4 regions of the Cobetia sp. UCD-24C genome follow, and region 2 is predicted to be linked to each of the others. Evidence: predicted binding sites of a transcription regulator. Region 2 holds the regulator's gene; each other region holds the start of a gene.

Region 1 (7,287 bases), on a different contig from region 2:
CACGGCCAGCACCAGTGTCAGCATCAGGCCGCCCCACTCGTGGGTACCGACGATCTCGAGGCCGAAGCTGCCGCCATGCAGCAGGAAGTAGGCGATGAAGGGGAACACCGCCAGGCTGACGATGGCGACCCAGCCCTTGGCCGGCAGCTTCGGAATCGCCAGCCAGGCGATCAGAGCCGCAAAGACGGCGAAGACGATATCGACCCGCCAGGTTTCCTCACTCGGGTAGAAGCCGTAGATGAACTGATCGAGACGCGCACTGATGAATACCCAGCAGGCGCCCTCCCCCGTGCAGTCCTCTCGTGAGGTGCCGCTCCAGCTGGCATCGATCAGCGCCCATTGCAGGCTGGGCACCACCAGCAGATAGACCAGATACAGCGCGAACAGCGTGAACAGCGTATTGATCGGTCCGGCGAACAGATTGCTGCGCAACCAGGCCACCGCGCCGATGCTGTCGCTCGGCGCCGGACGGGAATCGATCATCTTCTCGGTGACCCGTGACAGGGTCTTTTCAATCGACATGGGCAGACCCTCAGCGCTCGACCAACGCCATGCGGGCGTTGAACCAGTTCATGAACATGGAGACCAGCAGACTGATGGTCAGATAGACCAGCATCGTCATGGCGATCACCTCGATGGCCTGACCGGTCTGGTTGAGCGTGGTACCCGCGAAGACCGAGACCAGATCGGGATAGCCGATGGCCGTGGCCAGCGACGAGTTCTTGATCAGGTTCAGGTACTGGCTGGTCAGCGGCGGGATGATGACGCGCAGCGCCTGCGGCACCACCACCAGACGCAGTGTCATGCCACCGGACAGCGACAGCGCCCGTGACGCTTCGGTCTGGCCGTGCGGTACCGCTTCGATGCCGGAACGCACGATCTCGGCAATGAAGGCAGCGGTATAGACCGACAGCGCGACCCACAGGGCGAGGAACTCGGGGACGACCGTGATACCGCCACGGAAGTTGAAGCCCTTGAGCTCCGGCAGCTCCCAGCTCAGCGGCATGCCCATCGCGAAGTAGGCCAGCAGCGGCGCCACGATGATCAGGCCGAGCGAGATCCAGCCCGCCGGCAGGCGCTGACCGGTACGTGCCTGACGCTGACGGTTCCAGTAGCTAAAGATGCCGCTGGCGACGACGGCCAGCACGAACACGGCAATCACCACCGAGAAACCGCTGGAGGTGATGGGGGCCGGCACGAACAGACCGCGCACGTTGAGGAAGAACGCCTCACCCAGCGACAGAGAGCCACGCGGACTCGGCAGGGTTCTCAGGACGGCGAAATACCAGAAGAAGATCTGCAGCAGCAGCGGGATGTTGCGGAAGACTTCGATATAGACCGCCGCCAGCCGCGAGATCAGCCAGTTGGGGGACAGGCGCGCGACCCCCATGACGAAGCCGATCACAGTCGCGGCGATGACACCCAGTGCGGATATCAACAAGGTATTGAGCAGGCCGACGATGAAGGTATCGCCATAGGTGGATTGCTCGGAATAGTCGATCAGGCTCTGCAGAATGCCAAAGCCTGCGGTGTTGTCCAGAAAGGCAAAGCCGGTGGTGATGCCACGGCTTTCGAGGTTGGTCAGGGTATTGCTGACGATGATCGCCAACACACCGAACACGCCTGCCAGCATCAATAGCTGGAAGATCAGTGCCCGCTTGGCCGGGTCACGCCAGAATGGCGGCTTGACCGTGGCCGGCGGGCGAGAAGCAGGTTGTGTCATACAGGCAATCTCCGCCGGAAAGCTATGCGACTTCCGCCTGCCGTCCTATCGAACGGCAGATCAGTTATCTCTCGGCACTCGATGAATGGGTCACGAGGCACAGGCTGGGCCTTATTAACTGGGCCCCACATGACGCTGGCCAGAGGAATCGGAGCAAGCGCTCACTTCCCCTGGCCAGCGTCCTTGCTCAGCCTGTCATGAGGGGCAAGGCCCACCCGCAGTACAGGGCGGGCCCGCGCATCAGCGAACCGGCGGGGCGTACTGGACGCCGCCATCGGTCCACAGTGCGTTCAAGCCGCGCTCGATACCCAGTGCGGAGCCGGTACCGACGTTGCGCTCGAACATCTGGCCGTAGTTACCGACCTGCTTGATGACCTGGTAGGCCCAGTCAGCCGGCAGCCCCATGGCTTCCCCGTAGTTGCCATCGGCACCGACCAGGCGCGCGACGTTCGGGTTGGTGTCCGACTTCTTCTCTTCGATGTTGTCGGAGCTCAGCCCCATCTCTTCGGCGTTGATCTGGGCGAACAGGGTCCATTTGACGATGTTGAACCACTGGTCATCACCCTGACGGACGACGGGGCCCAGCGGTTCCTTGGAGATGACTTCCGGCAGCACCATCGCGGACGCCGGATCGGAGAGCTTGATACGCAGCGCGTAGAGCTGGGATTGGTCGGAGGTCAGGACGTCACAACGACCGGCTTCGAAGCCCTTGACGGTCTGGTCGGAGGTATCGAAGACGACCGGCTCGAAGGACATGTCGTTCATGCGGAAATAGTCCGCCAGGTTGAGCTCGGTGGTGGTGCCGGACTGGATGCAGACGGCTGCCCCGTCCAGCTCCTTGGCACTGGAGACGCCCAGGTCCTTGCTGACCATGAAGCCCTGACCGTCGTAATAGTTCACGCCAGCGAAGTTGAGGCCCAGTGAGGTGTCACGGGTCGCCGTCCAGGTGGTGTTGCGGGACAGGACATCAATCTCACCGGACTGCAGCGCGGTGAAACGCTCCTTGGCCGTCAGCGGTACATAGCGCACCTTGCTGGCATCGCCCAGCACGGCTGCCGCGACGCCGCGGCAGACGTCGACATCGAGGCCCTGCCAGTTACCGGCGTCATCCGGTGCCGAGAAGCCCGGCAAGCCGGTGCTGACGCCACACTGGACAAAGCCCTTTTCCTTGACGCTATCCAGGGTCGCGGCACTGGCGCCTGTCGCCATGGAGGCGGCCAGGACAGCGGCGCTAGCGATCAGCAGTGGCTTCTTGTTGTTATGCATCGTGATTCCCTCGCGAAAGTCTGGAGTCCGCTCGATCAGCCTCGAGTCAGAAGTGGTGCAATGCATTGCATGGCACCTATCGACAATAGCAAGCCGCGTTCCAATTTCCGCCTATCGCGTGATCCGCTGCGTTCAACGCTGAAAAAAGCGCTAAAACCCAGTGTTATAGGCCAAAGCCTCGGGATGGGGCGGCGGATCATTCCGCGCGATTGCCGCGCAGTTAGGCTCATGGCGAGACCAGTTCGCCTCATATCGGTGCAAAATAAAAACGGCCGTTTCATTGCGAAACGGCCGTTGGCGGTGCAGCGATGTGGCGCGAGTGGCAGATTGCGACCAATGTCTCGGTCTGACTGACTCAACGCTTGTTCATCCCATCAGGCACGTTTTCGTGCCTGATGGGACTCCCTTGCCACCGCAAGGTGCATGCAGATCACTTCTCCAGCAGGCGCTGCATGAAGGGCGGCAGCACCAGGGCGGCGCGATGGCCTTCGACGGTATAGAAGTCACGCGCGAAGGTGGCGGCAGCGGCATCTTCCTCGCGGAAGGACTTCACGTCACATCCTTTGCCCGCCAGGGTGCAGCTCCACCAGCCGGACGGATACACCGGCTGCGGGAACGGCAGGGTCGCGACGCTATCAAAGCCCGCTTCGCCCATGTCGTTGCGCAGGTCCTTGATGATGGAATCGGTGTGATAGAGCGGGGACTCGCTCTGCTGCACCATCAGGCCACCCTGCTTGAGGATACGATGGCAGCGCTTGAGGAAGTCGGTCTTGAACAGACCTTCCGCCGGGCCGACCGGGTCGGTGGAATCGACGATCAGCACGTCGATGCTCTCGTCCGGGCAGTTGTCGACCCACTTGACGCCATCCTCGAACAGCAGCTCAGCGCGCGGGTCGTCATTGGACTCGACCAGCGCCGGGAAGAATTGCTCGGAGGCACGCGTGACCGCCGGATCGATATCGATCTGGGTGACCTTCTCCACGCCCGGGTGCTTGAGCACCTCACGCAGGGTGCCGCAATCGCCACCGCCGATGATGACGACACGCTTGGGGTCTGCATGAGCGAACAGCGCCGGATGCGACATCATCTCGTGATAGAGGAAGTTGTCACGGTCAGTCAGCATCACGCAGCCGTCCAGCACCATCAGGTTGCCGTAGGTCTCGGTGGCATAGACTTCGAGGTGCTGATAAGGAGTCTGCTCGTCATGCAGCTTGTGGCTGACCTTGAGCGAGAAGGCGCTGCCGTGGCGATCGAAGATTTCGGTAAACCAGGAGCCATCGAGACGTTCGGTCATGGGGGACCCTCGCATTGGATATCACAGACGGGATATCAAGGTATGGATAGAGACGGCACGATGGCCATCGGAAATTGCGCCAATCAGCACTGCGACAGCGTCAGGCCGGCAGTTCACGGCCCGCATGACGACCATACGGCGTGATGTCGTGATACGCGACATGCCGGGCAAGCGCCAACATGGCGCAGGCGCTGCACCATAGCCAAAGACGGCCGGAGTGGAAAGTGTTGATGCATGACAATTTCAGACAGGCCGCGTATCGATGACACGCGGCCCGGGGGAGAGGCTCAGCGAGAAGCCGGCCCGAGGCGGACCAGATGCAGAATCAGTCGGACGCACTGGAACACTCCCAGTCCGATGAGGATGCCGGCGAGGTCCGCCAGTGCATCCAGCACCTCAGCGCCGCGATAGGGAATCGCCAGCTGCAGACATTCGATGGCGACGCCCAGCAGCAGCAGGAGCGGCAGGATGAGCAGGCTGGTCAAGCCCGCCAGCCGTGTCGTCAGCGCCAGCAACGCGAAGGCGGAGAAATGCTGCAGCTTGTCCCAGGGGAAGGTCTGCTCCGGGTGCGGCACGCCCGGGGAGAGCGTGCCGAACAGGATCAGCAACAGGCACAGCAGCGCCACGAATGCCCAACCGCGGCGCGGGACGAGACGCTGCTCGACCGGCGTCATGTTGACACCCCCGCTGCCCGGCGCCCTTCTGCTTGCCGCCCTGCTGCTTGCCACCTTCTATAGGCAGCAACAGGGGTGACAGCAGAGAAGACCATGACGGGCACTCCCATCAGCCGCGGGCGACCGGTGTCGCATTGGCGGCGTCATCCTGATGGTAGGCCGGGCTCAGCTCGTGCAGCGCGTCCATCAGGGCATTGACGTTGCCCGGGTCGGTGAACTGGCTGATGCCGTGACCGAGGTTGAAGATGTGGCCCGGGCCCTGGCCGTAGCTGTCGAGGATACGCCCGACTTCGGCACGAATGGCGGCCGGCGTACCGAACAGCGCATTCGGGTCCAGGTTGCCCTGCAGGGCCACACGATGGCCGACACGCTCACGCGCATTGGACATCTCGGTGGTCCAGTCGAGGCCGACGGCATCACAGCCGGTGGCGGCGATGTGTTCGAGCCACTGGCCACCATTCTTGGTGAACAGGATCACCGGTACACGGTTGCCTTCGCTGTCCGGCTTGAGGCCAGCGACGATCTGCTCCATGTAGCGCAGCGAGAACTCGAGGTAGGCCGGCGTGGACAGGGTGCCGCCCCAGGTATCGAAGATCTGCACCGCCTGAGCACCCGCGGCAATCTGGGCGTTCAGGTAGTCGGTGACGGCCTGCGCCAGGGTATCGAGCAACTGATGCATGGCTTCCGGATTGGAATACATCAGGCCTTTCACATGACGGAAGTCCTTGCTGGAACCGCCCTCGACCATATAGGTGGCCAGTGTCCACGGGCTGCCGGAGAAACCGATCAGCGGCACGCGGCCGTTCAGTTCACGGCGGATGGTGGACACGGCACGCATGACGTAATCGAGATCACGCTCGACATTCGGCACGCTCAGCGCCGCGATTTCCTCGGCAGTCCGCACTGTCTTGCGGAATTTCGGGCCTTCGCCAGTCTCGAAGTAAAGGCCCAGCCCCATGGCATCCGGGATGGTCAGGATGTCGGAGAACAGGATGGCGGCATCCAGCGGGAAGCGCTCCAGCGGCTGCAGCGTCACCTCGCAGGCACGCGCGGTGTCCATGCACAGGTCCATGAAGCCACCGGCCTGACCGCGGACTTCGCGATATTCCGGCAGATAGCGGCCAGCCTGGCGCATCATCCAGACGGGAGTACGGTCGACCGGCTGACGGGCCAGCGCGCGCAGGAAGCGATCATTCTTCAAGGTCATCGGAATCACACATCAGCTCGGGGAATGTCTCGGCATTCTATCAGAGCCTGAGAAAAATCCCGCCCATCGTGGTGATGCAACAAATGCATTGGCAAATCGCCCCGCCTTTATAGTTCCTTTGCTGGCGTCATCCGACCATTGTGGTGGTGGCGGCAACAACGCTTTTCCATACAGAGCGATGAGTCATCGGCCACAGACTGGTAAACTCGCCACATGACTGCATGCTGGCCGCCGGTATCTCGAGCGACTCATCGAGACATTGCCGGACCACCGCATGCCCGCGCTTTTTCAGCCCGGCGATTGTTCGGGCGTTCGAGGTGAACAGTGACCATTCGATTCATCGCCGCCTCGCGGCTGCCAACGCCCTGGGCGACCTTCACCATGCACGGTTTCGAGGATGAGACCACCGGCAAGGACCACATCGCCCTGACTCTGGGCGACATCGATGACGGCGCGCCGGTGCTGGGCCGCGTGCATTCCGAGTGCCTGACCGGCGACGCCCTCTTCTCGATGCGCTGTGACTGCGGCTATCAGTTGCAGGAAGCGCTCAAGCGCATTGCCGCCGAAGGTCGCGGCGTGCTGCTCTATCTGCGTCAGGAAGGCCGCGGCATCGGTCTGCTCAACAAGATTCGCGCCTATGAGCTGCAGGATGGCGGTGCCGATACCGTCGAAGCCAATGAGCGTCTCGGCTTCGGGGCTGACATGCGCCGCTACGATATCTGTGTGCCGATGCTGGAGCATCTCGGCGTCAGCACTCTCAAGCTGATGACCAACAACCCGCGCAAGGTCGATGCCCTGACCCGTGATGGTGTCACCATCAGTGAGCGCCAGCCGATCACCACCGGCCTGAATCCGCACAACGAGCACTATCTCTCGACCAAGGCGGGCAAGCTGGGCCACATGATGGCACTGGATGATTTCACCCAGGCAAGCGACGTGGATATCGAGCGCAGCGAGTAGCCGCGCGCAGGGGGAGCCTGATGGGCTCCCCCTTCCTTTATAGGCAGATTGACTGGCTGGCACAGCGAGCGTGACATGACGACGTCACCCGCCAGGGAGTAGGCTGGAGTCGAACCCGCGCCGGAGACATCGCCATGCGCAAAGACTCAGCGGCTGCATCATC
Region 2 (7,287 bases):
TGCTGGCGCTCCTTCTCGATCGACAGTGTCACCTGAACATTGGTGATGTTGTCGTAATGCCGTTCGAGGCGAGCGAGCTTCTCGTTGACGTAATCGCGGAGAGGATCGGTAAGTTCCACATGATGCCCGGTGATATTCACTTGCATGGACACGCTCCTTTATCCAGCGGGTTGCCATTCAATTGTAACCCTTTTTGACTACGAGCAAACCCTGATCGGACGCTCTGCAACAGGCTTGACGGCCACCGTCTGGCGATGTTTTCGCACCCTTGCCAGTGGCGTCAGATGTCGTGAGCGTCTGTACCGACAATGCCCAAGCTTTGCGCAAAGATCAACGCTGCGCTGCATCGTGGCTCAGTGCTTGTCTTCAACTCAGTGAGGGGTAACGGAGTGGACTTCAAGGGCACGTCTGGTGGGTGGTGCGTGAAAGACGCGCAAGAAGGCGGGTTTTCGTCGCCAATCCCTGCATGTACGTCGCCTTTCAGACGATTCGATTGCGTGGAGCAAGCGGCGTTACGGGAGGTTCGCCGGGTGTCATCCAGGTGCAATACGCGCAAAAGTGACTTTAAAAACATGCGATTGACGGTAAATGACGCTGCCGGAACGGCGGTTTTTTACCATCATTCTGCGCGCCGTCATGGGCCATGACGGGCAATTGGCGAGCGGTTGACGGCATGACAGAGCGCGCGACAGGCATACCGCTGCCCGCGAAGTCAGAGGCTGATGAGCGGAAAAATCCAGTGCTTGAGGTTGGCGGCGGCTGCCATTGTGGAGGTGAGAGCAGGGCATGGCAGCCGCAGGTGATGCGTCAGGCCAGACGCTTGCGCTCGCTGGAGGAGGGGATGCCCATCGCTTCGCGATACTTGGCCACGGTACGGCGTGCGACCTCGATGCCATCGCTGGCGAGCAGATCGACCAGCCGCGAGTCGGAGAGAGGCTTGCGGGCCGGCTCTTCCGCGATCAGCTTGCGGATGCGGGCACGAATGGCGGTGCTTGAGTGGGCGTCGCCACTGCCGCTGCCACCAACCTGGCTCGAGAAGAAGAACTTGAGCTCGAAGACGCCGCGCGGGGTGTGGATGTACTTCTGGGTCGTGACCCGCGAGATGGTCGACTCATGCATCTCGACCACTTCGGCGATGTTGGCCAGAATCAGCGGCTTCATGCCTTCCTCGCCTTGCTCGAGGAAGTCGATCTGGCGCGCCATGATCTCGCGGCCGACCTTGAGCAGGGTGTCATTACGCGATGACAGGCTCTTCATCAGCCAGCGCGCTTCCTGCAGGTTGTCCTTGAGGAAGGTGTTGTCGGCGGACTTGTCGGCACGCTTGATCAGCGCGGCGTATTCCGGCTGGATACGCAGCTTGGGCAGCGCTTCCGGGTTGAGCTCGACCTGCCAGCCATGGCGGGTATGGCGCACCAGCAGATCAGGGATCACGTAATCGCTGGCGGGCTCGCCCCAGGCGGATGCCGGACGCGGATCGAGCGCACGTACCAGGCGGATGACGTGATCCAGCTCGTCATCGTCAAGGCTCAGGCGCCGCTTGAGCAGCTTGCGGTCATCGTTGCCCAGTGCCTCGAGGAATTGACGTACCAGGCGGCGCGCCTGCGCCAGCAGCGGCAGATCATCCGGCAGCAGTGCCAGTTGCAGCAGCAGGCATTCGCGCAGATCACGGGCGAAGACGCCGGTCGGGTCGAACTGCTGCAGACGCAGCAATACCTGCTCGAGTTCGGAGGCCTTGAGGCCGGGCAGGCCCTGGCCGCGCAGGCCATCGACTAGCTCGTCGAGTGACAGGCTCAGATAGCCAGCACCGTCGACGGCATCGATCAGGCTCTCCGCCATCTGGCGTTCACGGCCATCGAGGTCGGTCATCGCCAGCTGCCAGCGCAGGTGGTCCTGCAGGCTCTCGACGCTGGTATTGCGATCGAAGTCCGGCCCTTCTTCGCTCCCGCTGCCACTGCCGGAGCTGGTCAGGCTACCGGCGTGGTCCTGGTAGAGGTCCGACCAGTCACTGTCGAGGGGGTATTCCTCGGGAATCTCGCTCGAGGAGTCGGCAGTGGAGATCTCGCTCGAATCCTGTGTCTCGACGACATCCAGCGACTCGTAGTCCTCGTCGAGCTCCAACATGGGGTTGGACTCGAGGGCTTGCTGAATCTCCTGACGCAGGTCGAGCGTCGACAGCTGCAGCAGCTGGATCGCTTGCTGGAGCTGCGGCGTCATGGTCAGCGAGGTGCCGAGGCGGAGTTGCAGGGTGGGTTTCATGGAGTCAGTCAATTCACGGCAAAGGAACGTGCTTACTACGCTATACCGTGACTCGGGGCACTGACAAGTGGTTGTCGTGAATATTCAAGCAACTTGCATGCCATGTTTCCACCAAGGTGGTATGGACGTCATGCATGCGTCTGATGTCAGACATGAAAAAGCCGCTACGCGATAAAATCACGCAGCGGCTTTTGAAGCTTTTGCCTCGCGAGGACTCAGCGCAGCCGCTGACCCTAGAGCGTGAACTCGTGGCCCAGGTAGACGTCGCGCACCTGCTGGTTGGCCAGGATGGAGTCCGCATCACCGTGGGCGATGATCTGGCCATCGCCGACGATATAGGCGGTGTCACAGATATCGAGCGTCTCGCGCACGTTGTGGTCGGTGATCAGCACGCCGATGCCACGATCGCGCAGTTGGCGCACGATGCTCTTGATCTCGCCCACCGAGATGGGGTCGACGCCGGCAAAGGGCTCATCGAGCAGCACGAAGTCCGGCTCGGTGGCCAGTGCACGGGCGATCTCGACCCGACGACGCTCACCGCCGGACAGGCTCATGCCGGCGCTGGCGCGGATGTGCGTGATGCTGAATTCCTCGAGCAACTCTTCAAGGCGTGCCTTGCGGCCATTGCGATCCAGGTCCTTGCGGGTTTCCAAAATCGCCATGATGTTGTCGGCCACCGACAGCTTGCGGAAGATCGACGCTTCCTGCGGCAGATAGCCGATGCCGGCGCGTGCACGCTGATGCATGGCGGCAGCGGAGAGGTCCTTGTCATCGATGGAGACGTTGCCGGCATCGGCGCGCACCAGCCCGACGATCATGTAGAACGAGGTCGTCTTGCCGGCGCCGTTGGGGCCCAGCAGGCCGACGATGTCGCCCTGGCGGATCTCCAGCGAGATGTCCTTGACCACCTTGCGGCCCTTGTAGGCCTTGGCCAGATGGCGAACGCTCAGCGTACGCGGAGTAGCAGCAGTCATGACTCAGTTTTCCTTGCTGGCATTGGCGCCGCGCGGCGACAGAGTCATGTGCACGCGACCGCCTTCGGTCTGCTGTGCCGTCTTGCTGTTGTTGGCGTTCACCTGGCGCTTGTCGAGGAAGTACTCCACGTAGCCGCCTTCGAAGGTGTCATCGCCTTTCTCGAGACGCGCGTTGCCGACCAGCTCCACGCGGCGCTCAAGTGCATGGTAGCGGATGGTGTCGGCCCAGCCCTTGACCAGCTTCTCGTCGGGTGCGGGTTGCTGTTCCAGGTAGGCACGCTTGCCGGTGGCCTTGACCAGCGAGATCTCGCCGCTGCCGGCGCGGCTGATATCGACGCGGCTGGCATCGAGTTTCATGCTGCCCTGGCGCATCTCCACCTGGCCGGTGTAGGTGGCGGTACCGGCCTTGTCATCGAGCGACAGGGCATCCGCGGCGATGTTGATCGGCTGGCTGGCATCGCTGTCCAGCGCCATGGCGGCCGGGGCGAAGGTGGACATGCCCAGTGCCAGGCAGAGCGCCATGACACCGCTGTTGAGGGTCTGGCGACAGGCCGTCAAGGGCTTGCGAGTCGTGGAAGTCATGGTGGCTCCTTGGCATGACGGGGTCGCCGCCCGAGCAATGATGCCATCGAGCGGCAGAGAAGAAGGTGGTGCGGCGCGGGTCATGGCGTGACGGCCAGCCCGGCGGGTTCATTCACCGCTGGCAGGCGCTGCCTCGAAGGTGCTGTTGACGCGCCCATCATCGGAGGTGGTGCTGTCGGCGCCCGAGTCGATGCGCTCGGCCTCCTTGCTGGCCTCGCTCTGGCCCGTGCCGGGTTGCAGGACGCTGCGAACACGGCCCTGCAGCACGGCGGAGTCCCGGGAGAGGTCGGCGCTGAAGCTGTCGCTTTCGACATGCTGGCCATTCTGGGTGATCACGACCGGCACGTCACTCCAGGCGCGATTCTGATCACGGCTGTAGTGCAGGACATCGGTATCGAGGGTCCAGCGGTCATCGGGCTGGCGCAGTCTGGCATTGCCCTCGAGGGTGAAGGTGTCGCCGCCGGCGCTCAACACGCCACTGTCACCCGTGGCATACCAGCGGCGGTCTTCACTGTCGTTGGTGCGAATCTTCGGGGTCTGCGCCCGGGTCACGTCATCGCCTGGCGTGTGCTCGATATGCGGCGAGGTCATGGACTGGATCGCCACGCCGCGCGCATCGAAGCGTGTCATGTCTGCCCCGTCGAGATAGTAATCCGGCTCACTGCTGTCGACCTCGACGTTGACGGTCGATTCCAGGCTGTTGCGCTGCTCGATCAGCGCCAGCACGCCACCGACGAGCAGCAACAGCAGCATCAGCCAGAGGCGCGGAGAAGGGCGGGGCAGACGTAACATCAGGGACGCGACTCCTGCAGGTAGGTATCCAGCACCGAGGCCCAGTGGCCCTGTGCCTTGAGCAGCAGATCACAGAGCTCGCGCACAGCGCCATCGCCGCCCTGGCGTGAGGTGACCCAGTTGGCCTCGCTCATCACGTAGGCCATGGCGTTGGGCACGCTGACGCCGAGACCGACACGACGAATGGCCTCGCGGTCCGGCAGGTCATCGCCACAATAGGCGACTTCTTCCAGCTCGATCCCGTGCTCGCGGCACAGGTCGGTCAACGCGACCAGCTTGTCTTCACGGCCCTGGATGACATCCTGAATGCCCAGTTCCTTGGCGCGACGCTCGACCATCGGCGAGCTGCGGCCGGTGATCAGCGCGACGCGAACGCCACTGCGCAGCACCAGCTTGAGGCCATGGCCATCCTGGACATGGAAGGACTTGGTCTCGACACCGTTGGCATCGTAGTGCAGGCGGTTGTCGGTGAGCACGCCATCGACATCCAGCGCCAGCAGACGCACGCGGCGTGCGCGGTCGATGATGTCCTGCGGATATTCTTCGCTCAGGGAATTCGTGTCGCTCATGGTCTTTCTCCTCGCACTCCGTGCATGCTTGACGCTGTCCTGTGAACGGCGCTGATAGGCGTTGAGCGGTAGCGTCTGCTGCCGGGACGATCTGCCGTCGAACAGAGACAGCGAACGCCCGCGGGAGTTCAGATCACGCCGCTGGCCAGCAGGCCGTGCATATGGATGGCTCCGATGGGGTGCTCATCCTCGTCACAGACTACCAGAACGCTGATGCGGTTTTCTTCCATGATGCGCACCGCTTCGGCGGCCAGCATGCTGGCGCGCACGGTCTTGCCGCCACGGGTCATGACATCATCGACCTTCAGCGCGCGCAGATCGCCGTGCTGGTCGAGGGTGCGGCGCAGGTCACCATCGGTATAGACGCCGACCAGGTGGTCGTCATCATCGATCACGCAGGTGAAGCCCATGCCCTGACGCGTGATCTCGAGCAGCGCATCGCGCAGCGGGCTGCCGAGCGCCACGCGCGGCAGGGCGTCGCCATGATGCATCACATCCTGCACGCGTAGCAGCAGGCGTCGACCCAGGCTGCCGCCCGGATGGGAAAGCGCGAATTCCTCGGCAGTGAAGCCGCGCGCCTCCAACAGTGCCACCGCCAGGGCGTCGCCCATCACCAGCGCGGCGGTGGTCGAGGCGGTCGGTGCCAGATTCAGCGGGCAGGCTTCCTGGGCGACGCTGGTGTCCAGATGTGCCTCGGCGTCACGCGCCAGGGTCGAGCCGGGCTTGCCGGTCATCGAGACCAGCGGGGTGCCCATGCGCTTCAAGAGCGGCAGCAGCGCCGTGACCTCGGCGGTCTCTCCGGAGTTGGACAGCGCCAGCACCACATCGGCCGGCGTGATCATGCCCAGGTCGCCATGGCTGGCTTCACCGGGGTGGACGAAGAAGGCCGGCGTGCCGGTGCTGGCCAGGGTGGCGGCGATCTTGCTGGCGACATGGCCGGATTTGCCCATGCCGGTCACGATGACGCGGCCCTTGGTCGCCAGCATCAGCTGACAGGCGCGGTCGAAGTCGTCATCGAGATGGCTTTCGAGCGCGGCGATGGCCGCTTCCTCAATGGCGAAGGTGCGACGGGCGCTGGCGCGAAAATCCGCCTGGCTGGCCGGAGTCTCATCGGCGGCGGACTGGCTGGCGGCAGACTGAGTTGAAGCAGAAGTGCCAGGCGTGGTGGCGTGCGGGGTGCTGGAAGGCTCGGTCATGATCGAATTGTTGCCTGTGGTTGGCCAGGGCTCATGCCGCGCGGGAAGGGCGTGTCATCCCGCGCGGCGGCGTGGCAAACGATGATGAAGACGCTGCCGTCAGCGAGTCAGGCTGATGGCAAGCCAGGCCGTGTAGGCCAGATAGCAGGCGAGCAGGATAACACCTGGGCCGCGACCGATGCGCCCACGGCGCTGCCAGATGAGCAGCGCGGCCAGCAGCAGCGTCAGCCCCAGCATCACCGGATAGTCGCGGCTGATGGCGCTGCCATCCACCGGGCCCGGCGCCAGCAGGCCCGGCACGGGCAGCACGGCGAGGATGTTGAACAGGTTGGAACCGATGACGTTGCCGATGGCGATGTCGTGATGGCGCTTGAGGGCGCTGGCCACGCTGGCGGCCAGTTCCGGCAGGCTGGTGCCGATGGCGATCACGGTCAGGCCGATGATCAATTCCGGCACGCCGAGTGCCTGGGCGATGTCGGTCGCCCCCCACACCAGCGCACGCGAGCTGGCGATCAGCACCGCCAGCCCGACCAGCAGCCAGAAGATGGCGCGTCCGGTGCTCATCTCGGGCACGTCATCCTGGCTTTCCGCCTCGCTCGGCGAATCGACCTTGAACAGCCACACCAGCGTGAAGACCAGCAGGGCCAGCAACAGGATGCCATCGAGACGCTCGAGCCCGCTGTTGGACAGCGCATAACCGCCCAGCGCCGTGGCCGCCAGCAGCAGCGGCAGCTCGCGACGCACCAGCCCGAAATGCACCGGGATCGGGGCGATCAACGCCGTGACGCCGAGCACCAGGCCGATATTGGCGATGTTGGAGCCCAGCGCATTGCCGGTCGCGATATCCGGAGTGCCATCAAGAGAGGCCATGATGGAGACGACGATCTCGGGGGCAGAGGTGCCGACGGAGACGATCGT
Region 3 (7,287 bases), on a different contig from region 2:
TGGGCCAGGCGGGACGCATGGTGGTCTGCGGCGACGCCGGTGAAGGGCTCGGCGATTCGCTCTATGAAGCGCGAATCTACGTGAAGGGCACGGTCGCATCGCTGGGCGCGGACTGCATCGCCAAGGACATGCGTGCCGAGCACCTGGAAGAACTGGCGGAGTTGCTGGCGAGTGCCGGAATCGAGGAAGACCCGGCCAGCTTCACGCGTTATGGATCTGCGCGTCAGCTCTATCACTTCAAGGTCGACAACGCCTCAGCCTACTGATCAGGATGCTCAACATGACCGACGAGACTCAAACACAGCCCTACAACCCGGCACTGCGGGAATCCGCGACCTTCGGCCGCGATGTCATCCATGAGATCCAGCGCGCGGCGGAGACGGGAATCTACGATATCCGTGGCTGGGGCGCCAAGCGCAAGGTGCCGCATTTCGATGACCTGCTGTTCCTCGGCGCCAGCATGTCGCGCTATCCGTTGGAAGGCTATCGCGAGAAGTGCGAGACCGAAGTCGTGCTCGGCACGCGCCATGCCAGGAAGCCGGTCGTGATCAGCACGCCGGTGACCATCGCCGGCATGAGCTTCGGTGCCCTGTCCGCCCAGGCCAAGGAAGCGCTGGGCCGGGGTGCCTCGGAAATCGGCACCTCCACCACCACCGGCGATGGCGGCATGACCCGGGAAGAGCGCGGCCAGTCCTCGCGCCTCGTCTATCAGTATCTGCCGTCACGTTATGGCATGAACCCGGACGACCTGCGCAAGGCCGACGCCATTGAAGTCGTGCTCGGCCAGGGCGCCAAGCCCGGCGGTGGCGGCATGCTGCTGGGCCAGAAGATTTCCGAGCGGGTCGCGGGCATGCGTACGCTGCCGCAGGGCATCGACCAGCGCAGCGCCTGTCGCCACCCGGACTGGACCGGCCCGGATGACCTGGCGATCAAGATTGCCGAACTGCGCGAGATCACCGACTGGCAGGTGCCGATCTACGTCAAGATCGGCGCGACCCGCACCTACTACGACGTCAAGCTGGCGGTGAAGGCGGGCGCGGATGTCATCGTGCTGGATGGCATGCAGGGCGGCACCGCCGCCACCCAGGATGTCTTCATCGAACACGTCGGCATCCCGACCATGGCCGCCATCCCCCAGGCCACTCAGGCACTGCAGGAGATGGGCCTGCACCGTGAGGTGCAGCTGATCGTCTCCGGCGGGATTCGCAACGGCGCCGATGTGGCCAAGGCGATCGCGCTGGGTGCCGACGCCGTGGCCATCGGTACCGCCGCCTTGATTGCGCTGGGCGACAACCATCCGCGCTATGCCGATGAGTATCAGAAGCTGGGGTCCGCCGCCGGTTTCTATGACGACTTCCAGGATGGCAAGTGTCCGGCCGGTATTTCCACCCAGGACCCGGAGCTGAGCCAGCGACTGGACCCGGTCGCAGCCGGCAAGCGTCTGGCCAACTACCTGCGCGTGCTGACGCTGGAAGCCCAGACCCTGGCACGTGCCTGTGGCAAGTCGCACCTGCACCACCTGGAACCGGAAGATCTGGTCGCTCTTAACGTGGAAGCCGCGGCCATGGCCCGGGTGCCGCTGGCGGGCACCAACTGGGTGCCGGGCCAAGGCGGATATTGATGGCACGATCTCTCTTGTGCGTGTGCCATTGCGCATGATTGTCATGGCAAAGCTGCGAAGCCTTTTGTCAGCAAGTTCGCCGCAATGTTGTCCATGCAAGCTGTCGCAGTGACAAGAACTCTGCTCCGGTTGATGTAGAAAAATATGACCTGATTATATCGAGTCACTAGAGCGCCTCACCCCTTCGGTGAGGCGCTTTCTTTTGTGCTGAGTCAAGTCAAGGAATCCGGCCAATATCATGCAAGCGAAAGCGCGTCAGAATGCTGGCGTTAGAGTAGCACATGGTGTCGTGTCGATTGAGAGGTCGTGATTTTCTCAAGGCTGAGTTTTTCCATTCTTTCAGGATCTTGTGGTTATTTCATGAGAAAGATGTCAGGCGTAGAGGTTGGCGTGTGGGGTGAGGTTGAATCAGGGCAATAATGGTGAATACAAGCCGTTTTGTCTGAGCTTGATGTTCTGTTTTGGTGCGTGAATGTCTCGATTTATGGTTCATATATGAAGCAGGATTTTCAGGCAATTTTGTCGGGTATGTGGGGCAATGATTTTGCCGTCAATGGCACGAAATATGCTCAAGAAATGGAGTGGTAGTCGGATGCCCGTCATCGTCAAGACGGCGGCATTACAACAAGGACAATTTCTCAGAGCAGGGTCGTGTCATGAAAAGCCCGCAATCATCCTCTGTCACTGCCGGGATTCGAAGTCGGCAACACTATCCACGCATCGAGGCGCTGCCCGATGCCCAACGCTATCTGGTGGCATGCCAGTCTCCCGAGAGCCTGCCAGGCACTGGCCAGGCGGCGGGCAACGCCCGTCAGCAGCTGCAGATGCATTGTCAGCTGATCAGTACGCTGCTTGATCAGCTCGGTAGCCGCGAGGTGGGAGGCACCTCGCAATCCACTCCGGCAACAGAGGCGTTGCCCACGGGGCCCGCCGACAGCGCCCGCCTGCATCGCTGGTACGACGTCGATGATCGCCCCCTAGCCTGCGATGCGCTGGCGGGTGCCATCGGCGAGGTAGGCGCGGCGGGGTGTCTGGTCATCATCGGCAGTGAGCATTTCGTGTGGCAGGTCGCCAATCTGGCTCAGCAGCAGGGACTGCTGCTGGATGACATGGTGATGCTGCCGGTGGCTGCCCTGGGGCGGCATGTGTTCTGCGTGCACTGCCAGCAGGTCAGTGAGCACGTCATCCACTCGCCGGCGGCCTGCGATGGCTGTGGTTTGATGCTGGAAGTGCGTGATCATTTTTCCAAGCGTCTCGGCGCCTACATGGGCGTGCGAATCGATGCGGAAGCGCCGGGAGAGATTCCCCCACAGGAGGAGGTGGCACCATGTCTCGCTTCATGAAGGCGCGGGTCGCCGCGGTCGATCAGCTCAGCAGCAGCGTGCGCCGTCTCACTCTGGTGCCTGCCGATGAGACTTCACCCTTCACGCCGTTCTCGCCGGGCAGCCATGTGGTGCTCGGCATTCCGGGAGAAGGGCGGGTGTGTCGCAACGCCTATTCATTGATCAGCTCGCCGGATGATCCCTCGCATTACTGCATCGCGGTGCGTCGTCAGCCGGTCTCGCGTGGGGGCTCCGAAGCCATTCATTCCCGCGTCAAGGTCGGCGACGAGCTGGAGCTCAGCCCGCCGGCCAATCTCTTTCTGCCGCACTGGCAGGCACGCCACCACCTTATGTTGGCAGGCGGCATCGGCATCACGCCGTTTCTCTCCTACCTGCCGGAGCTGGAGAGTCGTGGCGCCAGCTGGGAGCTGCACCTGCGCAGCCAGGACCTAGACGTCGCCCGCTTCCCGGAGGCCGCGCCCTATCTGGCGAGTGGCAACATCACCCAGCATCGTCTCGAACGCCCGAATCTGAAGGCCTTGCTGGCGCGTCAGCCCGCCGGCACGCACGTTTATCTCTGCGGCCCGCAGGCCATGATTGATGCCGTGAAGGAAGTAGCACGCGAGCTGCACTGGAGTCTCGCGCGCATCCACCACGAGGTCTTTGCCGCCCCGGAACCGGGGACTCCCTTCACGGCCGTGGCGCGCACCAGCGGCGTGGAAGTGGCGGTCGGTGCTCAGGAATCGATGCTGGAAGCACTGGAGCGCAGCGGTGTCGAGGTGACGAGCCTGTGTCGCGGCGGGGTCTGCGGACAGTGTCGGGTCGAGATGCTGGAGGGGGAGGCGGAACACCGTGACGCCTTCCTCGATGAACAGGAGCGGGCCAGTCAGCGCTGCGTGATGCCCTGCGTTTCCCGGGCACGCAGCCAGCGGCTGGTGTTGGATCTCTGAAACCGTCTTTCGCGAGATGGACCCCCAAGGAGCAGGAACATGCAATTTTCCCCGCGAGATGACCAGGCGTTCCATGGTCAGTTCACCTTCAAGAATTCCGACTACGCCATCCAGCGTTTTCCCTTCCCGTTCCTGGAAGATGAGTACCGTTACTCGGTCAATATCGAGCCACATGTCTTGCCGGGCAAGCCGGGTTCCATCACCGAGCACATGCTGGATATCGATGAGCATTATCTGAGCGAGATCGCCGAGCGTGAGCGGGTGCTGGCCAAGGACCCCAGACGCTGCCTGGTGATGCCACACATGCAGCCGGCAGCCTGGGACTTCCTCGAATTCGTGATGACGCACTACGCCCGGGACTATCCGCAGGCTTTCAGTCTCGAGCGCGACGGCGATGACTGCGTGTGGCGCAACCATCTGCTGGGGCTGGAACAGAGCTTCCGCATGGGCGATGACACCAGCCTGCCACTGCCGCCACTGGACTATATCGGCCGTCAGATGCAGGGCGATATCGCGTTGCTGGACCAGCGCGACGGTGACCTCTTCATGGACGCCGGCATGATCACCTGTCCGGCGGACTGGTCACTGGCCTTCGATGCTGGCATGAGCTTCAAGCAGTGGCATGGCCCGGTGCCGCTGGCGCATGAGATGGGCGTGTTCGATCGCGCGCTCAAATACCTGTGCGCCATTCAGGTCGGGGGGCCGGTGCGACGCCTGAACTGGACCATGACCATCCATCCGCGCATGGACAGCTCCCCGGAGACCTATGCCGAGTGGGGCAGTGATCGCACCACCATCACCGCCGAAAACGCCGGTCGTGATGTGCATCTGCGCGTCGAGCTGCAGACGCTGGTGCGCATGCCGCGCAGTCATGCGCTGTTCTTCGGTATCCGCACCTATCTGATCAGCCTCGAGGACCTGTGTACCAACCCGGTCTGGCAGTCGCGCTTGTTGAAGGTGCTCAAGACCCTGCCGGCGGAGCTGATCGACTACAAGGGGCTGACGCGCTATCTGCCCAGCGTGCTCGAGTGGCTGGAAGCCCGCGAGGCAAGCGTTGCGGCCAAGGCCGAAGCGGCGGCGCAGGCAGCGGTCTAGGCCACGTTGCGGGCAAGCCGCTCTGGCTAAGAGCTCCTGATAAAGAGCTCTCGGCAAACAGCCCTCGGCACCGAGGGCGTGATAGGGCATGGATCGCAAGCCACTGACGAAAGCGCTTGCGAATAACAACAAAGGGGAAACGCTGGTGAATATCGATGTGCTCCAACTCAGCTACGCGCTGGATACGTTCTACTTCCTGATGTGTACCGCGCTGGTCATGTTCATGGCCTGCGGCTTCGCGATGCTGGAATCCGGGCTGGTGCGCTCCAAGAATACCGTCGAGATCCTGACCAAGAATGCGCTGCTCTATGGCATCGCCTGTCTGGTGTTCCTGGTGGTGGGCTACAACGTGATGTATCCCGGTGACAACGCTATCAGCAGCGTGATTCCGGGGCTGTCGTTCATGCTCGGCGCTGACAATACCCTCAGCGACATCAGTGCTGGCGAAGGGGCGGCCTATTACTCCAGCATGGCGGACTTCATCTTCCAGGCGGTGTTTGCCGCCGCGACCATGTCCATCGTCTCGGGGGCCGTGGCGGAACGCATGCGTCTGTGGCCGTTTCTGATCTTCGCGGTGGTGATGGTCGCGGTCATCTATCCGGTGGAAGGCTACTGGAAGTGGGGCGGCGGTTTCCTGGATGCGATGGGCTATCAGGACTTCGCAGGTTCGGTGGTCGTGCACATGGCGGGCGCGGCGGCGGCATTGGCGGCGGTATTGCTGGTCGGTCCGCGCAAGGGTCGCTATGGCGTTGACGGCAAGGTGCGTGCCATCCCGGGCGCCAACCTGCCGATCGCCATGCTGGGCATGTTCATCCTGTGGATGGGCTGGTTCGGCTTCAATGGCGGCTCGATGCTCAAGATCGCCAGTCTCGATGATGCCAACAGCGTGGCGCGTATCTTCGTCAACACCAATGCGGCGGCCTCTGCGGGCATGGTGGCCGCGGCGCTGCTGTCACGCGCCATGTTCGGCAAGACCGACATGACCATGGTGATGAACGGTGCTCTGGCCGGTCTGGTCTCGATCACCGCGGAACCGCTGCTGCCGTCTGCCGGCCTTGCGGTGCTGGTCGGCGCGGTGGGCGGCATCATCGTGGTGCTGTCGGTGGTGGGGCTTGATCGCCTCAAGATCGATGACCCGGTCGGCGCGATTTCCGTGCATGGTTCCGCAGGCCTGTGGGGCATCATGGCGGTGCTGTTCTCCAATCCGGAGGCGGACTTCGGCACCCAGATCCTGGGCACGCTGATCATCTTCGCCTGGATGTTCGGCGCAAGCTTCGTGGCGCTGCTGGTGATCAAGAAGGTCTGTGGTGGCCTCCGTGTCAGCGAGGAAGAAGAACTGGAAGGCATGGACATGCACGAATGCGGCATGGGCGCCTACCCGGAATTCGTCAACATGTCCTCGCCGTCACAGGGGGAAGGCAATGTATCCGGGCACGCTGGCAAGGCGAGTGCTGCGGCCTCGGCTGCGGTGCTAAAGGGGGCGACGCGTTGAGCCCGCACTCCAGGTGCTGGAGTCTCATAGTCTGATGATTCAGAGGCGCAGAATTTGATGACTCAGAGCGTGATGCGCCCCGCCAGCATGTGATACGAGAAGGCCCGCCAATTGGCGGGCCTTCTCGTGTTCCAGGGCGAACGGAGAGCGAACGGAGGGCGAACGGCGGGGGAAAGGTGGGCAAAGGTGGGTAAAGGATAGGAAAAGCAGGCGGAAACAAGAGAGATGATGAAGCCCCCGGGATGAACAAGCCGCGAAGACGGACTCGGCGTCAGCGGCGGTGCAGGCCACCCAGTTCATGATTGATATGGCGGGCGCAGTCCATCAGCGCGCCGCGCAACAGCAGGCGGCGGCGCTCATCGGCCATCATCGCATCAGGTCCCGAGATATTGATGGCGCCGACCAGATGGCCGGTGTGGTCATACAGTCCCGTGGCAATGGCGGTGGCGTAGTCGGAGCGGCTCTCCACCCACCCCTGGCGGCGGGCCTCCTCGATGGCATCCTTCAGGGCAGGCAGATTCTGGGGTGCCGGCGGTGGGTAGTCATCCAGCCGAATCTGGCGGTAGAGCTGCTGCAGTTCATCCTCGCCCAGTACCGTGAGCAGAATGCGCCCCATGGCGCTGACATGGCACGGCAGGCGCGAACCGATGGGGATGTTGACCGACATGCGCTGTGCGGCGAAGGCGCGGTAGAGATAGATGGCGTCCGTGCCCTCGCGAACGCTCAAGTGGCACGACATGGTGGTCTGGTCGCGCAGGGTGTCCAGGTGGGGTGCCACCACCTCGACCAGGTCGCGGCTGGCCAGAT
Region 4 (7,287 bases), on a different contig from region 2:
TCAAGAAGCTTGATGACTTCAAGCCGGAGTTGATCCTGATCTCGGCGGGCTTTGATGCACACCGCGAAGACCCGATGGCGGAACTGTGCCTGGAAGATGACGACTATTACTGGGTGACCCTGCTGGCAATGGATGTCGCGCGGCGTCATTGCCACGGGCGTATCGTCTCCGTGCTGGAGGGCGGGTATTGCCTGGAGGCGCTGGGGCGCAGCACGGAGGCGCATCTCAAGGCGCTGGCGGGCTTGCCGATGCAGGATGGCCTCGATGCACGTGCCGGCAGCCATCGCCCCGACCAGCCCCCTTCAGAGCAACCCAAGTCAGAGCGGCCCGAGTCAAAGAAACCCGAGCCAGACCAGCTCGATCTCGCGCCTCCCACCGTGGATGCCCTCCCACCCCGCTCCGCCTCTGACACACCAGACGGCGTCCAGCCGCCGCTTGCCAAGCCCGCCGAGGATGAGCGTGACCACCCGCTGTTCTAGTGCTGAGCACTCCCCGCACCGGTGACTTTTCCACTGACGCACACCACACCTCACGACAGGTTTCCAGCAGCCAGGAAACCTGTCGCTGCATCATGGGAGCACCAGCGAGCCTTCGGTGTCGCGGACAGCCATGTTGGCTACGTGTCGGGATGATACGCGCTTGCCATGCTGTGATAAGCTGGCGATAAAGTTTCCGATAGTAAACTTTATCGCCAGCTGACAGCGCTGCGACACCCGATGTCGTACGCCGCCAATATCACGCCCATAGCGAAGCCACTCTCATGAGCACACCGACAGACAAGGACGCCGCCGTCCGGATCGCCTCCGGTCGCAAACCCTTCGTTGAGCCCCTGAAGCTTGGCGAACGCGTGAAGCAGATCCGCCTCTCCCATCATTGGACGCTGGAAGATGTCAGCCAGCGCACGGGGCTGGCACGCTCGACATTGTCCAAGATCGAGAACGAGCAGATCTCGCCGACCTTCACGGCGGTCCAGAAGCTGATTCATGGTCTGAACATCGACCTGCCGCAGCTGCTGAGCCCGCCCAAGCGCCAGAGTGGCACTCTCGGGCGTCGCGACCTGACGCGCGTCGGTGATGGCAAATCACACCCGACACCGACCTATGAGCACGAGCTGCTGTCCTGGCAGCTGGCGCAGAAACGCATGATTCCTTTCAAGACTCGCGTGCGCGCGCGCAGCTTCGATGACTTCCCCGACTGGGTGCGTCACGACGGCGAGGAGTTCCTGATGGTATTGGCGGGCAGCATTCTGCTCTATTCGGAATTCTATGAACCCTTGCCGCTGGGCGAGGGTGACAGCATCTATTTCGACTCCGACATGGGCCACGCCCTGGTTTCTACCAGCGAAGAAGATGCCATCGTGCTGTCGGTGTGCACTCGCAATGATTCGGATCCGAGCTGAGCCGATTTGAAGTGAGCAGAGCTGTGTTTAAGTGAGATGAGCTGAGATAAGCCACATGACACACTGGCAGGAAGCTAAACCGTAAAGATTGCCTTAACGCAAGCGTGGCCTGGCCTGTCCATTCGAAACAAGGACTTGCTTGACCATGCTCGCCGTCAGCCCGAAATAAAAAAATCGCCCACTAGCCATGCGCTAATGGGCGATTTTTCTGGATGTCGCAAAGACGCTCATGGCTTCTGCCGAGTCCTGACCGCCAGCACCCGCTGGGCGTTCAGCGTCTCAATACTGAGCGTCTCGATACCGAGCGTCTCAATCGTGCTGTGCGGCATCGCCGCGCCAGATCAACTGACCGCATTCGCGCAGATCATAGCCACCGAGGGATTGCGCCAGCTGGATACCATTCGGCGTCGCCAGATAGTCCAGTAACCCCTGGAATAGATCGCGGAAATAGACATTGCGCGGCACCACCAGATCGAAGGCCTCTTCACAGACCGGCACGAAGCCGAGGCCGAACTCATTGGCGGCCGACAGCGTACCGGGGCCGACGTCCACCTCGCCCCGCGCCACCATCGAGGCCACTTCACGCTCGGAATAGGCGATCGCCAGGGTATTGAGCTGCTCGGCACGCATCTGATGGCCGGACAGCCACTCCTGCAGGAAGCGCTGCGAACCCGCCCCCTCCTGTCGCACCGCCCAACGCCGCTGCGAACCGAACAGGCCGCTGGGGTCGATGGACAGATGGCGATCATCATTGCGGATGATCAGCCCCTGGGTACGACGCGCAAGCCGCACCATCACCCATTGGCGATAGCCATCGTGACCACGAATCAGCGCCGGGTGACGCAGCGCTGCCTCTTCCGCGCGCCCCCAGTGAATGGCGCAGACATCAGCACGCCCCTGGCTGAGCAGATCAAGCCCCAGTCGCGTGCCGGTGACGCTCATGCCATAGAAGGCGCTACCGGCATGCTGCTGATTGAGGCGCATGGAGAGCGCGGCCAGCAGCGGGTCATCACTGCCGGTGATCATCAGGCGATCCGCCAGTACGCCATGATGGCTGGACTCGAGAATCCATTGCTCCACCAGGCGCCGCGGAAACAACCACTTGCCGGTCACCTTGGTCGCCGGCATGGTCCCGTCACTGGCCAGCTGATAGATCTTCTTTTCGTTGAGATGCAGCAGGCGCGCGACTTCCTGCACCGTCAGAAAGGGGTTGTCGTGGGGGACCGGAGCCTGCCGGCCGGTGGCCGCATTCAGGGGCTCGCCTGAAGACTCAGCGACAGAGCCACCTGAAGGCGCGCCGAGTTCAGAGGAAAAGCCCTGTGAGGGTATGACGCCCAGCGGCGAAGAAAGACGACTCATCACTGCGCCCCCTTGTCATGTCCGGCTGCGCCGTCTGATGAAGATGGCTTGCCTGACGCGTCATGGCGCGATGACTTGAGAGCGTCACCTGCACGCAGCGGCGGGATGGCATCCAGCACCAGCCGCCCGGCAGGGTCCACCGCCTGGAAGTGGCGCCCCTTGGCGCGCGCGATCAACAACACACCAAAGCGTTCCGCCAGCTCCACCCCCTTCTGCGTGACGCCGGAGCGTGAGACCAGCACCGAGATCCCCGCCTGAGCCACCTTCAGTACCATCTCGGAGGTCAGGCGGCCGGTGGTGTAGAAGATATTGGCCCCCTGATAATCACTGTCATCATCACTCAAGGGCGCCAACCAGCTCAGCCCCGCCAGCGTATCGACGGCGTTGTGGCGGCCGACATCCTCGATGAACGCCAATACCTCATCATCTCGACACAGGGCGCAACCGTGAACCGCACCGGCCTTGCGATAGGTCGCGTTGTGCGCCGCCAGCGCCTCCAGCAGGCGATACAACAAGGCCTGACTGAAGGGGCCTGCGTCCAGCGCGGCCAGCGATTGGCGCTCCAGCAGATTGCCGAATACCGTGCCCTGCCCACAGCCGGTGGTCACGGTGCGCTTGCCGAGGCGCTGCTCGATATCCTCGGGCAGATGACGCGTCACCACCGAGGCGCTCTCGACTTCCCAGTCCACCTGCAGCGCCTCGAGGTCCTCAAGCTCACCCAGCAGTCCCTGATTGCGCAGATAACCGGCCACCAACGCCTCAGGTTCGGCACCCAGGGTCATCAAGGTGACGATCTCGCGCCGATTGAGATAGATGGTCAGCGAGCGCTCGGCGGCAATGGACTGCTGATGGCGCTCACCGCGCTCATCCATGACTTCGATGTCCAGCGTGGTGGGTAGTGTGGCGCGACTGATCGCTGGCCGTGCAGAGGGCATCATGAACTCGGGTCTCCCTGATCGAGCCGGTTGGAATGGCAATTCTTGCGCTGAATCGCCGTAGAGTACCAGTCCGATGGCAGAGCTGTCCCCGCACTGACTGACGGTGACCCTGATATCGCACGCGCCGGCATGTATCTTGCACACTAGCACCATCGCAGCATTCTTTTCAGACCCGCTTGCGGGTACAGCAGTGAACAAGGAAGCCATGTCTGAATCCATCCCTCCCCGCAGTGACGACACCCGCTGGTTGAGCGTCACCCTGGCACCCACCACGCAGAAGCTGGGGCGCTTCAGCATCGACACCTGGCGGATTGCCGACCTCTCGCCCTCTGCAACGCCAGAAACAGACTCGCACGTAGCAGAGCCTGCCACCGCTGATGAAGTAGCGCATCGCCGCATCCTGCCGCTGCAGCTTCACCTCACCGAGCGCACCGATTACCGCTACAACCTGCGCTGCGAGCAGCCGCGTCTGTTCGTCCAATGCGATGAGCGCGAAGCCGACGGCATGCAGCCCCGCGTGGTGACGGCCTGTCAGGAGGTAGCATCGCATTGGATGGATGGCGACCAGCTGGTGCTGGACGTGCCGATGCCCCCGGCCTTGATGGTGTGGCTGGAAGCCTACCTCGCGCGTCACGGCGAACGACTCGACGAAGGCAAGAAGAAACGCAAGGGCGCCGGGCGCGCCAGTCAGGCAGAGCAGCACGCCGCGACGCCCAACAAGGCGCATCAGCCCGGTGATGGTACGGAAAGCACGTCATGAGCCATCACGACGATAACGCAAGCCGGGCCAATGAAGGCCTGTTCTCGCGCTGGTCACGCCGCAAGCAAGGCGACAGCCGCCGTGAAGACCAACTGGCACAGCCGGACAGCGCCGAGGTGACCAAGGGCGACAGCCTCCCGCCGTCACAGGTGGGAGTCGCCTCTGACCACAGCGCTGACGCCCCTGCAGCGAGTGGCTCGCAGCACGAAGCCCTGGGCGGCGACAGCCCCTCCTCGGCAGCAGAGCAGTCAGCCGAACAGCCAGCAGAACAGGCATCAACCGAGAGCGATCAGCAGGCAGCAGACGCTGACAACGCTGAAGCGCCCGTCATCGAGCTGCCAGACCCCGACACCCTGACTCCAGACGCCGACATCAGCGCCTTCATGCAGGGCGGCGTGGACCCGGCGCTACGCCAGCGTGCGCTGCGACGCATCTTCATGGGTGGCGAGCACTCGGTGCGCGATGGGCTGGATGACTACGACCAGGACTTCTCCCAGATGCGCCCGCTCGCTGAAGGTGTCGCCGACACGCTGCGCAGCTGGACCCGCAAGGTCGAAGAAGGCCTGGAAAAGCTCGATGAGGCAAGCGAGACACCGGCGGCGGATACGACGCTGGAGACAGACGACCAGATCGCCGAGCAGGCGCCTGACGGTGAGGCGCCAGTGGGCGAGACACACGCGACGCCCAGCTACGAGATAGTCGAGTCGCCTGCCCCGCAAGCGATACCAGCAGAAGACTCGCGCGAGCCTGCTCCCGCGTCAGATGATGACAGCGGCGTCCGCCACAAGCCGTGACCCGGCGCCGGCCCCACAGACAAACGGCTCCAGCGCCAGGGCGTCAGGATGACGCGCCGCACAACCAGCATGAGTCATTATGACCCACAAGAAAGCCGGACACGTCTGACCGAGGTCATCCTGATGCCTCATGGGTCACCCTGACGCGCCTCATCAAGGCGCACTCACTGCAACGCACATGCAAGATTCAGCATGACATGCCAACCCTTGAAGATGATGACTGACGTCAACCGCCTGCGCTGATGAGTGCCTGCGCGACCTGACCGCGCCCCTCTTCTCGCCGGGCGTGAAAACAGCAATGTCATCAACAGCATGCAAAGATGGTTGGCCTGTCATGAATCCCCCACTGAACGACTGTCGATCGCCGACCCGGCCCTGACCGCGAAAGACCGCGAAAGACCGCGAAAGACCGCGAGAATCTGCGACGACCTGGACCTGCATCATCCGCCTGCCACCTGACGGCAGCTTGCATGCAAGGTCCGCCACGACCGAATAAGGATGAGGATGCTCAGCTCAAGCCTCGAGAGCGCTCAGCGCGCCCTCAATCAACAAGCACGCCAACGCGCCCTGTCATCCGCCATGGGTGGCTCGCCTGCCTCCAGTCTGCCGCTGTTGGCGACGGATGCCGGTAGCGCCCCCATCCGCTATCACAGTCAGGGACGCACCGTGATCATCGGCAGCGAAGCGCGAGTGCGAGCACTGGCGGGTCTGCTGACCCGCCTGCCGGCTACTGCTCAGCTGCCGATGGCACTCTTGATCAGTGAGCAGGACAACAGTGCGCTGGTGACGATGGATGAACAGCATCTCGCCGCCAGCGAGTCGCTGCCTGCGCACAGTGCCCCGCGTGACATGCTCACGCTGAGCGGTCACCTCGGCCAGTTCAGCCTTGCCAGTGATGGCGTCAATCTGGCTGCCGCGCTGGTGCCGCAAGGTGCCGGCAGCGCGACCCATTTCGACCTGATCGCCGACCTGTCCAGCCAGCCGCTCAACCAGGCGGAACTGCCACCGCCCGGCTATCTGCACGCCGGCGCGGACGTCATCGCCGAGCTGGATCAGCTGGTCGCCGATGCTGAGGCCTCCCAGCAATCACTGTCACAGCTGACCGCCTGGGCCATGCAGTTCGCGGGCCTAATCGGCAACTTCGACAAACCGAATTACGTGACCGTCAATCTCGATACCTGCGCGCATTCCAGCGCCGGCAATATCGGCTGTACGCGCTGCCTGTCGTCGTGCAGCGCCGATGCCATTTTCTCGGTGGCCGGTCGTCGCAATGCGCATATCGAGATTGACCCCTACCTGTGCCACGGCGCGGCCAGCTGCGTCAGCGCCTGCCCGACCGGCGCGCTGAGCTTCACCCAGCCTCCGGCCGAGCAGCGCATGGAACAGATCCAGCGCCTGCTGGAGCGTTATCAGGATGGCGGTGGCCTCTTCCCGCTGCTGCGCTATCGCCTGGAGCAATCCCCTACCTCGCAGACTGCCCTGGCGAGTGTCGACCAGGAGCGCTGCCTCGATATCACCCTCGAGGAAATCTCCGCCACCGGGCACGACGAGTGGCTGGCCGCACTCGCACTCGGCGCGACGCAGGTCATCGTCGAACTGCCCCACGACCTGCCCGCAGGCCAGCACCAGCAACTCGATAGCGAACGTCGCCTGGCGTTGACCTTGCTCGACAGCATGGGGCTTGCCAATGCGGCCAGTGGCGAGCCGCGCATCCGCTTCGTCTCTTTGCCATCCGCCCTGCCACAAATGGATAGCAACGAGAGTGAAGCCCTGCCCCTGATCACGCCGCTATGTGTCGCTCTGGCACCGGGCGCGGACAGCGAAGAAGAGCAGCAGCCCAGCCAGCCGATCGCACGTGACTGGCTGCTGGGTCAGCCGCAGGCACGCCCCGGCAAGCGCGAACGTCTCAATCGGGTGCTCGATCATCTGGCGACCCTGTCGGTCGCGGACCTGGCGCAGGGCAGCGTCGCCGTGCCGACAGGCGCGCCCTTCGGCGTGGTGAACGTCGACAGCGACAACTGCACGCTGTGTCAGGGA

Evidence for each region. Region 2 encodes sigma-54, which starts transcription at its own class of promoters, with help from an activator protein. Its sites were predicted from a motif close to TGGCACNNNNNTTGCTNT; they were not measured.
Region 1: the regulator sigma-54 is predicted to act here: its motif matches at 3,075-3,092, upstream of AOG28_RS10730 (amino acid ABC transporter substrate-binding protein).
Region 3: the regulator sigma-54 is predicted to act here: its motif matches at 2,176-2,193, upstream of AOG28_RS07855 (dimethylamine monooxygenase subunit DmmA family protein).
Region 4: the regulator sigma-54 is predicted to act here: its motif matches at 3,822-3,839, upstream of AOG28_RS13065 (DUF3305 domain-containing protein).

Annotation. Positions count from the first base shown of each region.
Region 1 is NZ_LJTD01000006.1:217,436-224,722, reverse strand. It holds gene AOG28_RS10740 (amino acid ABC transporter permease) at 1-522, opposite strand, end outside; gene AOG28_RS10735 (amino acid ABC transporter permease) at 533-1,723, opposite strand; gene AOG28_RS10730 (amino acid ABC transporter substrate-binding protein) at 1,964-2,989, opposite strand; gene speE (polyamine aminopropyltransferase) at 3,420-4,283, opposite strand; gene AOG28_RS10720 (VanZ family protein) at 4,571-4,957, opposite strand; gene hemE (uroporphyrinogen decarboxylase) at 5,067-6,164, opposite strand; gene ribA (GTP cyclohydrolase II) at 6,489-7,124, shown strand; gene trhA (PAQR family membrane homeostasis protein TrhA) at 7,259-7,287, shown strand, end outside.
Region 2 is NZ_LJTD01000001.1:402,484-409,770, reverse strand. It holds gene hpf (ribosome hibernation-promoting factor, HPF/YfiA family) at 1-146, opposite strand, end outside; gene AOG28_RS01745 (RNA polymerase factor sigma-54) at 808-2,256, opposite strand; gene lptB (LPS export ABC transporter ATP-binding protein) at 2,490-3,230, opposite strand; gene lptA (lipopolysaccharide transport periplasmic protein LptA) at 3,234-3,812, opposite strand; gene lptC (LPS export ABC transporter periplasmic protein LptC) at 3,921-4,604, opposite strand; gene AOG28_RS01725 (KdsC family phosphatase) at 4,604-5,173, opposite strand; gene AOG28_RS01720 (KpsF/GutQ family sugar-phosphate isomerase) at 5,302-6,369, opposite strand; gene AOG28_RS01715 (calcium/sodium antiporter) at 6,469-7,287, opposite strand, start outside.
Region 3 is NZ_LJTD01000004.1:338,251-345,537, forward strand. It holds gene AOG28_RS07845 (protein glxC) at 1-266, shown strand, start outside; gene AOG28_RS07850 (FMN-binding glutamate synthase family protein) at 281-1,621, shown strand; gene AOG28_RS07855 (dimethylamine monooxygenase subunit DmmA family protein) at 2,278-2,964, shown strand; gene AOG28_RS07860 (PDR/VanB family oxidoreductase) at 2,949-3,893, shown strand; gene AOG28_RS07865 (heme-dependent oxidative N-demethylase family protein) at 3,933-4,988, shown strand; gene amt (ammonium transporter) at 5,134-6,480, shown strand; gene AOG28_RS07875 (IclR family transcriptional regulator) at 6,752-7,287, opposite strand, start outside.
Region 4 is NZ_LJTD01000008.1:241,452-248,738, forward strand. It holds partial or broken gene AOG28_RS13045 (histone deacetylase family protein) at 1-254, shown strand, start outside; gene AOG28_RS13050 (helix-turn-helix domain-containing protein) at 761-1,399, shown strand; gene AOG28_RS13055 (helix-turn-helix transcriptional regulator) at 1,709-2,758, opposite strand; gene AOG28_RS13060 (formate dehydrogenase accessory sulfurtransferase FdhD) at 2,758-3,693, opposite strand; gene AOG28_RS13065 (DUF3305 domain-containing protein) at 3,902-4,456, shown strand; gene AOG28_RS13070 (DUF3306 domain-containing protein) at 4,453-5,250, shown strand; gene AOG28_RS13075 (4Fe-4S dicluster domain-containing protein) at 5,755-7,287, shown strand, end outside.